One region of the Microbacterium sp. No. 7 genome, then DNA from elsewhere that is predicted to be linked to it. Evidence: predicted binding sites of a transcription regulator. Region 1 holds the regulator's gene; the other holds the start of a gene.
What was found. Region 1 encodes LexA, which represses DNA repair genes until DNA is damaged. Its sites were predicted from a motif close to TCGAACANNTGTTCGA; they were not measured.
Positions count from the first base shown of each region.

Region 2: the regulator LexA is predicted to act here: its motif matches at 1,324-1,339, upstream of AOA12_RS17570 (HNH endonuclease signature motif containing protein).

Region 1 is NZ_CP012697.1:3,031,613-3,037,559, reverse strand. Features, by position in the region: gene AOA12_RS14175 (methylenetetrahydrofolate reductase) at 287-1,264, shown strand; gene metE (5-methyltetrahydropteroyltriglutamate--homocysteine S-methyltransferase) at 1,261-3,579, shown strand; gene lexA (transcriptional repressor LexA) at 3,700-4,362, opposite strand; gene AOA12_RS14160 (LysM peptidoglycan-binding domain-containing protein) at 4,674-5,039, shown strand; gene AOA12_RS14155 (histidinol-phosphate transaminase) at 5,053-5,947, shown strand, end outside.
Region 2 is NZ_CP012697.1:3,778,942-3,784,888, reverse strand. Features, by position in the region: gene AOA12_RS17575 (hypothetical protein) at 1-1,181, shown strand, start outside; gene AOA12_RS17570 (HNH endonuclease signature motif containing protein) at 1,365-2,966, shown strand; gene AOA12_RS17565 (IS256 family transposase) at 4,456-5,691, opposite strand; gene AOA12_RS17560 (histone-like nucleoid-structuring protein Lsr2) at 5,831-5,947, shown strand, end outside.

The DNA of each region.
Region 1 (5,947 bases):
CTCGTGAGAACAATGGGCACCCTCGCGAGAACAATGAGCACCCTCGTGAGAACAAGTGGCACCCTCGCGGGAGAGCGAAGCGGCGGGCGAAACATCGCGTCACACTGGTGCCGGTCCGCTCGCGCGATGTTCTACAGTGGTCGCATCGACGCCCGCACTGCGGGCAGCCCGGCATCCACCGGGCAGGAGCGACAGCCGAGCCCGGCACCCGCCCGCGATGACGCCCGACGGGTGCCATCGCCTGCGGCTGCCCTGTGGCCGCGTCAGCACCTGACCGGAGTTCATCATGTCGTCCATCGCACATCGCACCGTGCCGGTGTCGTTCGAGATCTACCCGCCGCGCACGCCCGAGGGCCTGCCCGCGCTGCACGAGACCATCCGGCGGCTCGCGGCGGTCGGCCCCGACTTCATCTCCGTCACCTTCGGCGCGGGCGGGTCGACCCGCGACCGCTCGCTCGAGGTGCTCACGCACATCCTGCGCACGACGTCGGTGCCGCCGCTCGCGCACCTGACGTGCGTCGGCAGCACCTACGTCGACGCCGCCGCGATCATCCGCGAGTTCCTCGACGCCGGCATCACCCGCTTCCTCGCGCTGCGCGGCGACCCGCCCGCGGGCGTGCGCGAGGAGGACGTGTTCCTCGGCGACCTGGAGAGCGCCGCGCAGCTCGCGCAGCTGATCGGCCGCGTGCAGGCCGAGCGCGCCCCCTACACCGAGGCGCCGGTGCCGGGCGCCCCTGACGCCGTCCGCCTCGCCGCGCGCGAGCGCGTGCAGGTCGCGGTCGCGGCGTTCCCGAACGGGCACCCCCGTGCCGTCTCCGAGCACGACGACATCGACGCGCTCCTCGCCAAGCAGGCCGCGGGCGCGACCCTCGCGATCACGCAGCTGTTCTTCCACGCCGACGACTACCTCGGATTCGTCGAGCGCGCCCGCGCCGCCGGCGTCACGATGCCGATCCTCCCGGGCATCATGCCCATCGTCTCGCCCACGCGCCTGCGCCGCGTGCTCGAGCTCACGGGCGAGCCCGTGCCGGCCGGCCTCGCGCGCGCGCTCGACGCCGAGCCGACCGCCGACGGCCAGCGCGAGGTCGGCCTCGCACACGCGTCGGCGCTCGTGCGGGCCGTGCGCGACGGCGGGGCGCCCGGCATCCACCTCTACGCCTTCAACAACCACAGAAACGTCCTCGCCGTGCTGCGCGAGGCAGGAATCGTCGCCACCGACGCCCGCGAGAACACCGACACCCGTGAAAAGGAGATCATCCGATGACCGCCACCTTCCCGTCCGGCACCATCCTCGGCTACCCGCGCATCGGCCGCCGCCGCGAGCTCAAGCGCGCCGTCGAGGCGCACTGGGCCGGCAAGACCGACGCGCAGGAGCTCGAGCGCACGGCCGCAGACCTGCGTCGCGTCACGCGCGAGCGCCTCGCGGAGCTGGGCCTCGGCCGCGGCGACTCGTCGATCCCCGAGTCGTTCTCCTTCTACGACCAGGTGCTCGACGCCGCCGTCACGGTGGGCGCCCTGCCCGAGCGCTTCGCCGGCCTGCGCGCCGCCGACGGCTCCATCCCGCTGTCGGCGTACTTCACCGCCGCGCGCGGCGAGGGCGAGCGCGCGCCGCTCGAGATGACCAAGTGGTTCGACACGAACTACCACTACCTCGTGCCCGAGATCGGCCCCGAGACCGTGTTCTCGCTGTCGAGCGACCGCTTCGCCGCACAGGTCGCCGAGGCGAAGGCCGACGGCTTCACGGTGCGCCCCGTCGTCGTCGGACCCGTGACGCTGCTCGCCCTCGCGAAGGCGTCGGACGCCGCGCCCGAGGGCTTCGCGCCGCTCTCGCGCCTCGACGACCTGCTGCCCGTCTACGTCGAGCTGCTCGCCGCGCTGCGCGCCGCGGGCGCCGAATGGGTGCAGCTCGACGAGCACGCGCTCGTCAGCGAGAGCCTCGGCCTGTCGGCCGACGAGCTGGCGGATGCCGCACAGCGCGCCTACGCCGTGCTCGGCGCCGCGCAGGACCGTCCCGCGATCCTCGTGGCCGCCGGCTACGCGCAGCTCTCGCCGCAGGCGTGGCGGACGCTCGCCGCGGCGCCCGTCGAGGCCGTCGCGATCGACCTGCACCGCGGCGGCGTGCCCGCGGCCGTCGACGGGCTGTCGTCGAAGACGGTCGTCGGCGGCGTGGTCGACGGCCGCAACATCTGGCGCGGCGACCCCGCGGGCGGCTTCGACCGCCTGCAGGCGCTGGGCGCGCTCGGCGCGGCGGCCGTCTCGGCGGGCACCTCGACCTCGCTGCAGCACGTTCCGCACGACGTCGCCGACGAGAGCGCCCTCGACGCGCGCCTCGTCTCGTGGCTCGCGTTCGCCGACCAGAAGGTGGGCCAGGTCGTCACGCTCGCCCGCGGCCTCAGCGAGGGCCGCGACGCGATCGCCGCCGAGCTGCAGGCCGCGACCGACGCGCTCGCCGACCGGCAGGCCGCCCCCGGCGTGCGCGACGGCGCCGTGCGCGCACGCGCCGCGGCGCTCACCCCCGCCGACATCGAGCGCGGCGACGACGCCGAGCGCGCCGCGGCGCAGGAGAGCCTGGGCCTGCCGGCGCTGCCGACGACGACGATCGGCTCGTTCCCGCAGACGGGCGACATCCGTCGTGCCCGTGCGCGCCACGGCAAGGGCGAGATCACGGATGCCGAGTACGAGGGCTTCCTGCGCGACGAGATCAAGCGCGTCATCGACCTGCAGCTCGACCTCGGCATCGACGTGCTCGTGCACGGCGAGGCCGAGCGCAACGACATGGTGCAGTACTTCGCCGAGCTGCTCGACGGCTTCGCGGTCACCGAGAACGGCTGGGTGCAGTCGTACGGCTCGCGCGCCACGCGCCCGTCGATCCTGTGGGGCGACGTCTCGCGCCCGGCGCCGATGACGGTCGCGTGGTCGCAGTACGCGCAGTCGCTCACCGACAAGCCCGTCAAGGGTATGCTCACGGGGCCCGTGACGATCCTCGCGTGGTCGTTCGTGCGCGACGACCAGCCGCTCGGCGAGACCGCCGACCAGGTGGCGCTCGCCCTGCGCGACGAGATCGGCGACCTGGAGCAGGCCGGCATCCGCATCATCCAGGTCGACGAGCCGGCGCTGCGCGAGCTGCTGCCGCTCAAGCAGGCCGACCAGCCCGCCTACCTCGACTGGTCGGTGCGCTCGTTCCGCCTCGCGACGGCCGGCGCCGCGCCCGCGACGCAGGTGCACACCCACCTGTGCTACTCGGAGTTCGGCGTCGTGCTCGACGCGATCGCGGCGCTCGACGCCGACGTCACCTCGATCGAGGCGGCCCGCAGCCGCGGCGAGGTCATCGCCGAGATCGCCGAGTCGGGCTTCGCGCACGGCGTCGGCCCGGGCGTGTACGACATCCACTCGCCGCGCGTGCCGTCGGTCGACGAGGTCGCCGAGCTGCTGCAGCGCGCCGCCGACGCCCTGCCGCTGCGCCAGGTATGGGTCAACCCCGACTGCGGACTGAAGACGCGCGGCTACGACGAGACGGTCGCGTCGCTGCGCAACCTCGTCGCGGCGACGCAGCGCGTGCGCGAGAGCGTCGGCGCGTAGTCGCGGGGCGCGCACGGAAGACCGCGAAGGCGGATGCCGAGGGGCTGATCCCTCGGCATCCGCCTTCTGCGCTCCCCGGCTTCTGCGCCGCATCGGCCGGGCAGGACCGGCCGGGCCGGATCAGACGGCGCGCAGCACCGCCACGACCTTGCCGAGCACCGTCGCCTCGTCGCCGAGGATGGGCTCGAACGCCGAGTTGCGCGGCAGCAGCCATGTGTGGCCGTCGCGCTGCCGGAACGTCTTGACCGTCGCCTCGCCGTCGAGCATCGCGGCGACGATGTCGCCGTTCTCGGCGGAGGACTGGCTGCGCACCACGACCCAGTCGCCGTCGCAGATGGCGGCGTCGATCATCGACTCGCCGCTCACCTTGAGCATGAACAGGTCGCCCTTCCCGACCAGGCGGCGGGGGAGCGGGAAGACCTCCTCGACCTGCTGATCGGCGGTGATCGGCACGCCCGCGGCGATGCGGCCGACGAGGGGCACGAGCGCGGCGTCGCCGACGGAGGGGCCGTCGTCGGCGGGGTTGTCGCTGATGCCGGGCAGGTCGATGAGCACCTCCATGGCGCGCGTCTTGCCCGGATCGCGGCGCAGATAGCCGCTGAGCTCGAGCTGGCCGAGCTGGTGCGTCACGCTCGACAGCGACTTGAGACCGACGGCGTCGCCGATCTCGCGCATGCTCGGCGGGTAGCCGTGCTGGGCGATCGAGCGCTGAATGACCTCCAGGATCGCGATCTGCTTCTCGCTCAGGCTCTTGCGCCGGCGGGTCTGCGGCTTCTCGCTCATTCGTGCTCCTCGTGTGTCCTGCGCGGTGTGTGGTGCGTGTCGTGCATGTCGTGGCGGGCGTCTCGTCCCACTCGTCTTCTGACGATCGTCTTCGAATGTCGGAGGTCGGTGATGGGGTGTCCCTGTCGAAACGGTATCCGCTTCGAGGGGCGGAAGGCGAGAGGCCCGCGCGTGTCGCCTTCGATCCGTCTCCGATGCGAACCCGCTTGACAGACCCGGAACATCGTAGATACATTCGGAAAAGACGTTCGCATCCGATTCTCCCGGCCGAGAACCGGATGCGAACGTCTCAACCTCAGAGGAGCACCATCATGAGCACGATCGACATCGCCGGTCCTCGTCCCGTCGTCGTCCGCACGCGCCTGCGCCTCACGACCCGCGGCCGCCGCGTCCTCGTCGCGCTCGCCTCGGCGCCCGTCGTCGTCGCGGTGAGCATCGCGATGCTCTCCGGGGGCGGCGCGGTGGCGTCGTCCGAGCGCCCGGCGGATCCCGCCTCGTTCGAGACGGTCACGGTGCAGCCCGGCGACACGCTGTGGTCGCTCGCGGGAGAGATCGCCCCCGACGCCGACCCGCGCGACGTGATCGACGCGATCATGAGGCTCAACGCGCTGAGCTCGGCGCGGCTCGACGTCGGTCAGTCGATCGCGCTGCCGCTGGAGTACACGCCGGGTCGCTGACGAGCGCTCTAGCATGGATCGCGTGAGTGCCCGCTTAGAAGACCTCCCCATTCGCGACGACCTGCGTGGTCTGACCCCCTACGGCGCCCCGCAGGCACCGCTCCCGGTGGCCCTCAACGTCAACGAGAACACGCACCCCGTGCCGGCCGCGGTCGCCGACGACATCCTCGACGCCGTGGGCCAGGCCCTCGCCGAGATCAACCGCTACCCCGACCGCGAGTTCACGGCACTGCGCGAGGGCTTCGCCGACTATCTGGGACACGGGCTGACGCGCGAGCAGATCTGGGCGGCGAACGGCTCGAACGAGGTGCTGCAGCACCTGCTGCAGGCGTTCGCGGGGCCGGGGCGCACCGCTCTCGGCTTCGGGCCCACGTACTCGATGTATCCGCTGCTCGCGCGCGCCACGGGGGCCGGGTTCGTCGCGGGCACGCGCGCGTCCGACTACTCGCTCTCGGCCGACGACGCGGCCGCCCAGGTCGAGCGCGCCGCGCCCGACGTCGTGTTCCTCTGCTCCCCGAACAACCCGACCGGCACGCCGCTGCGCCTCGACGTCATCGAGGCCGTCTACGAGGCCGCGCGCGGGATCGTGATCGTCGACGAGGCCTACCAGGAGTTCGCACCGCGCGACGAGCGGTCGGCGCTCACCCTGCTGCCCGGGCGCGAGCGCCTCGTCGTCTCGCGCACCATGAGCAAGGCCTTCGCGTTCGCGGGCGCCCGCGTCGGCTACCTCGCGGCCGACCCCGCGCTCATCGACGCACTGCGCCTCGTGCGCCTGCCGTACCACCTGAGCGCCCTCACGCAGGCGGCGGCGACGGCGGCGCTGCGGCACGCACCCACGATGCTCGCGATGGTCGACGACATCGTCGAGCAGCGCGACCGCATCTCGGCGACCGTCTCGGCGCTCGGCT
Region 2 (5,947 bases), 750 kb from region 1:
TCGCGGCGTTCCTCGCCACGGTGCTGACCTGGGTCGGGCAGGACTACTTCGCGCCGCAGTCGATCGCGACGCCGCTCGCCGTCGCCGTGCTCGCCCTCGCGCTCGTGGCGCGTCGTCGCCCGTCGGCCGGGGCGGCGGCGCTCGCGCTGTTCGCCGCCCTCGTGTGCGCGCACCAGCTCACGCCCGTGTGGGTGCTCATCGCGCTGTGGGCCCTCGTCGTCGTGCGCCGCGCGCCGTTCTGGATCGCGCCGCTCGCCACGGTGCTGTTCGGGGCGTTCCTGGCCCTGCGCATCGAGGTCGTGGAGCGGTACGGCGTCATCTCCGACGGCGGTCTGCTCGCGAACGCGGCGACGAACATCGAGCCGACGGTGTCGCCCGCGCAGGAGCTGCTGTCGGCGGCGAGCCGCGGCTCGGCCGTCGTGCTCTGGGCGACCGCCGCGATCCTGGTCGTCGTCATGATGGTGCGCCGCAGGCCCTGGCTCGCCGTCTCGATCGTCGCGTTCTCGCCCGTCGCCCTGCTCGGCATGCAGGACTACGGCGGCGAGGCGATCATCCGCGTGTACCTGTACTCGATGGCGGGCTGCGCGGCGATCATCGCGCCGTGGCTCACCCGTGCACTGCGCGCCCGCTGGTACGTCGCGACGGCGGCGACCGCGGCGCTCGCGCTCGCGGTCGCGCTCGCGGCGCACAGCTACTTCGCGAGCTGGTTCGTCTACCGGATGACGGCGGCGCAGGTGCACGTGTCGGAGGTGCTGTTCGACCAGGCGCCCGAAGAGGTCATGTTCATGCCGGCGATCGGCAACTGGCCCGAGCGCTCGACGGGGGCGTACATCGACCGCCTGCAGTGGTGGTGGGCCTTCGACCGCTCGATGTACATGGACGAGCTGGCGGGCACCGACCTGTCGCAGGAGGAGCAGATCGCGCAGATCGAGCAGCGCCTGGACGATGTGACGTGGGTGCCCGCCTACGTCATCATCACGGGATCGATGGAGCCCTACGCGCAGCTGCGCGGCCTGTACCTGCCCGGGGCGATGGACAACCTCGCCGCGGCCCTCACCGACCGGGAGGGCTGGGACCACGTCGTCACCGAGGGGGACGTGAAGGTCTTCCGCTACGCGCCGGGCACCATGACCCGCCACCCCGGGGCGGCCTGGACCTGGCCGGCCGAGCAGGCCGGGTAGGGGACGTCCGCGCCCTCTCCGCCCGTCGAGTGCTCGCCGGCGCCTCCGGGACGTCGTCTCGCCGGTCGAGCGTCGGTGGCGACGCCCGTGGCGCCTCGAGCCCTCACGTTCGACGCACCACGGCGCCTTCGGTTCCACTTCATCGAACATATGTGCTAGACTAGCACGCATCTGGGGGGATGTATGGGGAACAAAGAAACTCGGGATGCCGGGCACGACACCGGCTGGTCGGCGCTCGACGACCTCCTCACGCGCCTCCAGGGCACGCGGCGCGACATCGCGGCCCTGCAGGCGGCGGAGGCCGGCCTGTTCGCCGAGGCGATCGACCTCGTCCTCGACCGGATGGAGCAGCGACGTCTGCAGGGCGAGCGCGCCTCGGACGCCGATCTTCCCCTGCGCGAGGTGTCCCTCGAGCTCGGGATGGCGCTGCGCGTCTCCGATCGCACGGTGCAGGCGCGTCTCGGCGACGCGCACTCCCTGGTGACCCGTTTCTCCGCGACCCACACGGCGTGGGCCGAGGGGAGGATCGACGCCGGCCACGCCTGGTCGATCGCGCGCGTGGGCGTCTCGATCGGCGACGACACCCTGCGCGCCACGTACGAGGCGCGCGCCCTGGAGGTCGCGCTCACGGAGTCCCCGTCCCGGATGACCACGGCGGCGCGGGCGATCGCGGCGACCGTCGCGCCGGATGACTTCGCTGATCGCACCCGTTCCGCGGTCGAGGACCGGCAGGTGCGCGTCTACGACCTCGACGACGGCCTGGCGCGTCTGATCGCCGACCTTCCCGCTGCGCTCGCCTACGGCATCCGCGATCGCCTCACCCAGCTCGCCACGGTCGCGCTGGCGGCGACCTCTGAAGACGACGAGCCCGACGAGCCCGACGTGTCCGCTGAACCCGGCGGGCTCGGCGGCCTCGGCGCCACCGGTGAGTTCGACGCCACCGGCGGGCTCGATGCTCCCGGCGAACCCCATGCGCTTGATGAGGCCGGTACGCCCGCTGAGGCAGGTCCACTCGGTGGGGCGGGTGGTGCTGATGGCGCTGGTGCTCCCGGTGCTCCCGGTGCGAACAGGCTGTCCGGCACCGTCACCACCGTGACCACCGGGCCGAGTCCGCATCGCGCGACCGGGGATCCGTCCGTCGACACCCGCACCCTTGACCAGGCGCGCGCCGACGTGCTGGCCGACCTGCTCCTGGCCGGCACGCCCGCCGTGCTCGGCGACGCTGCGGCGGCGATCACCGGCCACGTGCACATCACGGTTCCCGCCCGTACCCTCGCGACGGGGGACGTGGCGACCGGGCCCGCCCTGCTGGCGGGGCACGGGCCCATCGACACCGACACTGCCCGGCATCTCGCCGATCTCGCTCCGGCATGGACGCGCGTGTTCACGGATCCCGCTACGGGCCTCCCGCTCGCCGTCGACAGGTACCGCCCCTCTGCGGAGTTGAGGCGGTTCCTCCGCGCCCGGGACGAACGCTGCCGGACACCTGGATGCACGCGCTCCGCGGTCCGCAGCGACATCGACCACACCCGCGACGCCGCTCACGGCGGAGAGACCACGGCCGACAATCTCGCCCACCTCTGCCGGCGTCACCACGTCGCGAAGCACAGAACGGCCTGGCGGGTGCGGCAGCGTCCCGGCGGCGTGCTCGAATGGACCGGCCCGACCGGACGCACGCACCGCGACAGACCGCCCGCGACCGTCCGCTTCACACCCGCCGGGGCGCCGTCACCGCCGCCCGTTGCCCTCTCGTGCGACGACGTCGGCGACGCCCCGCCGTTCTGACCGCTGGTCATCCCGCAAAGCTCCGATGCGCGCGGCTTCCTCGTCTTCCCGCCATCCCGCCTTCGCGCCGAAGAGCAGCACACCCTCGCACCGAAGAGATGGATAAGGCACTCAGCGGGTATGTGAGGGCGCCCCCGCACGGAGAAGAGCGTCACGTGAGCGGAAGGATACCCCTCTTCCCCGGGCGGAAAGGCGATCCGCCGAGGCGATGACGAGAGGCCCGGGAACAGTGCCCGCGCGCACGCGATTCTCCGTTGCGGACGGTGGTTCCCTGCGGACCATCTGCGGTTCTCGTCGCCGACTGCAGCCCTATCCGCCGCGCGCGATTGCGCCTTCGGTCGTCAGCACGGCCGTCAGCACGCGCATGCCCTCGGTGCGCTCCCACTACGTCGCACACGGTTCTCGGCGAGCCGAGGCCTGGTTCCTCTGTACCGTGCGTTGTTCTCGCGGAACGAGTGGTTCTCGCAGAACGAGTGCGACTCCCGCGGCCGAACGTGGTTCCTATGCCGCGCATGCTTCCCGAACCGCGCACGATCCCCGAACCGCGCACGATTGCCGGGCCGCGCACGATCCCCTTCGCATGTCCCGCCCGCTCAGTCCGTCGAGCACGGCTCCCGCATCCCGAACATATCCCGCCTGCTTCGTCCGCCGAGTGCGGTTCCCGCGGTTCAGGCACGGTTCCCGTTCCCTCGCATGTCCTGCCTGCTTCGCCCGTCGGGCACGGTTCCCGCAGTTCAGGCACGATTCCCGTTCCCTCGCATGTCCTGCCTGCTTCGCCCGTCGGGCACGGTTCCCGCAGTTCAGGCACGATTCCCGTTCCCTCGCATGTCCTGCCTGCTTCGCCCGTCGGGCACGGTTCCCGCAGTTCAGGCACGATTCCCGTTCCCTCGCATGTCCTGCCTGCTTCGCCCGTCGGGCACGGTTCCCGCAGTTCAGGCACGATTCCCGTTCCCTCGCATGTCCTGCCTGCTTCGCCCGTCGGGCACGGTTCCCGCAGTTCAGGCACGATTCCCGCCCCTTCGCATGTCCCGCCCGCTCAGCCCGTCAGGCGCGGTTCCCGCAGCTCGGGCACGGTTCCCGCATCCCGAACACAGCCCGCCCGCTTCGCCCGCCGAGCAGGGTTCCGGCCGGCCCGAGGGCGATCACCGTCGCAGGGTGCGGTCCTCATGCGCCGCGCATGTCCCCGCTGGTCGAGTGCGCCGGCGGAGCCGGCGCGTATCGAGACCCCGCACGGATACGCGCCGGCACGGACACCCGCGGATACCGATGCGCGGAATCCTCCGCATAGTCGAAACATCATAGTCCGATTGCGCACGCGATATGACCGGCCGAATGCCTCGCGCCTGTCTATCCTCAGCCGTTTCATACACGTGACGACATATCGCGGAGGAAATCGCGCGGAGTGTTGGGAAAAGCGCGAATGATCTGTAACGGTGACGTCCCGCTGAGTGGTGGAGTTTCTCGACACCGTGCGGTCAGTTGGGTTTGATTATGCCGCAGCGATTTCGGGGATGACCACCTCCTCGATGTGGGCGGTGTTCATGGCGTCGAGTTGCCGCATGGAGTGCTCGGAGAAGTAGCGGCGGTCGCCGGCTTCCCATTCGTCGTGCTGCTCGACCAGGACCGCGCCGGCCAGGCGCAGCAGCGCGGCGGGGTTGGGGAACACCCCGACCACGTCGGTGCGACGCTTGATCTCCTTGTTCACCCGTTCCAGCGGGTTCGTGGACCAGATCTGCCGCCAGTGCTTCTGCGGGAACCCAGTGAACGCGAGCAGGTCGTCTCGTGCGTCGGAGAGCATCTCGGCAACCTTCGGGTGCGACCGGTCGAGCATGCGGACGACTTCGTCGAACTGGGCCTGAACATGCTCCTTGTCGGGTTGGGCGAAGATCGTGCGGATGATCGAGGCGACCATCTCGCCGCTGGCCTTGGGCACCACCGCGAGGACGTTGCGCATGAAGTGCACCCGGCAGCGTTGCCAGGCGGCGCCCTGCAGAACGGTGCTGATCGCTTTCTTCAGCCCGGTGTGGGCGTCGGAGATCACCAGTTGCGTGCCGGCCAGCCCACGGGCCTTCAGAGAGCGCAGGAAGCTGGTCCAGAACGGCTCACTCTCGGTGTCGCCGACGTCGAAGCCGAGCACTTCGCGGCGTCCGTCTGCGGCGACGCCGACGGCGACGACGATCGCCTGCGACACCACCCGATGATTCACTCGTGCTTTGCAGTAGGTGGCGTCGAGGAACACATACGGGTAGCCCATCGTCGCAAGATCGCGGTCGCGGAACGCGGCGACCTCGGCGTCCAGGTCGGCGCAGATCCTGGACACCTCGGACTTCGAGATCCCGGTGTCGGCGCCGAGCGCCTTCACCAGGTCGTCGACCTTCCTCGTGGAGACGCCGTGCAGGTAGGCCTCCATCACCACCGCGAACAGTGCCTGATCGACGCGGCGACGTCGCTCCAGCAGCGACGGGAAGAACGTCCCCTGCCGCAGCTTCGGGATCCGCAGCTCCAGATCCCCGGCGGTCGTGGACAGGGTCCTCGGTCGGGAGCCGTTGCGCTGTGTCGTCCGGGTGGACGACCGTTCGAACGGGGCGGCACCGATCAACGCGGTCGCTTCCGCGTTGATCAGCTCCTGGTAGAGCGTCTCGGTCGCGACCCGGATCCGGTCGGTGACATCGGTGAGTTTCAGTTCCCCGAGCAGCTCGAGCAGGGCAGACTGGTCAAGAGCCATCGTGCGTTTGTGTCCTTCCGTGAGTTTCCTAGACAGTTCTCACTGACCATCGCACGATGGCTCACCACGTTCACGACGTGACACTCGAGCCCGAGAACTACACCACTCCCAGGGACGTCACCTCTGTAACAATGGCGCAATGGCTAAGAAGCAGATCATTCAGCTCGTCGACGATCTTGATGGCACGGTTCTGGAGAACGGTGAGGGCGTCACCATTCGATTTGCGCTCGAAGGTCGTACCTATGAGATCGACCTG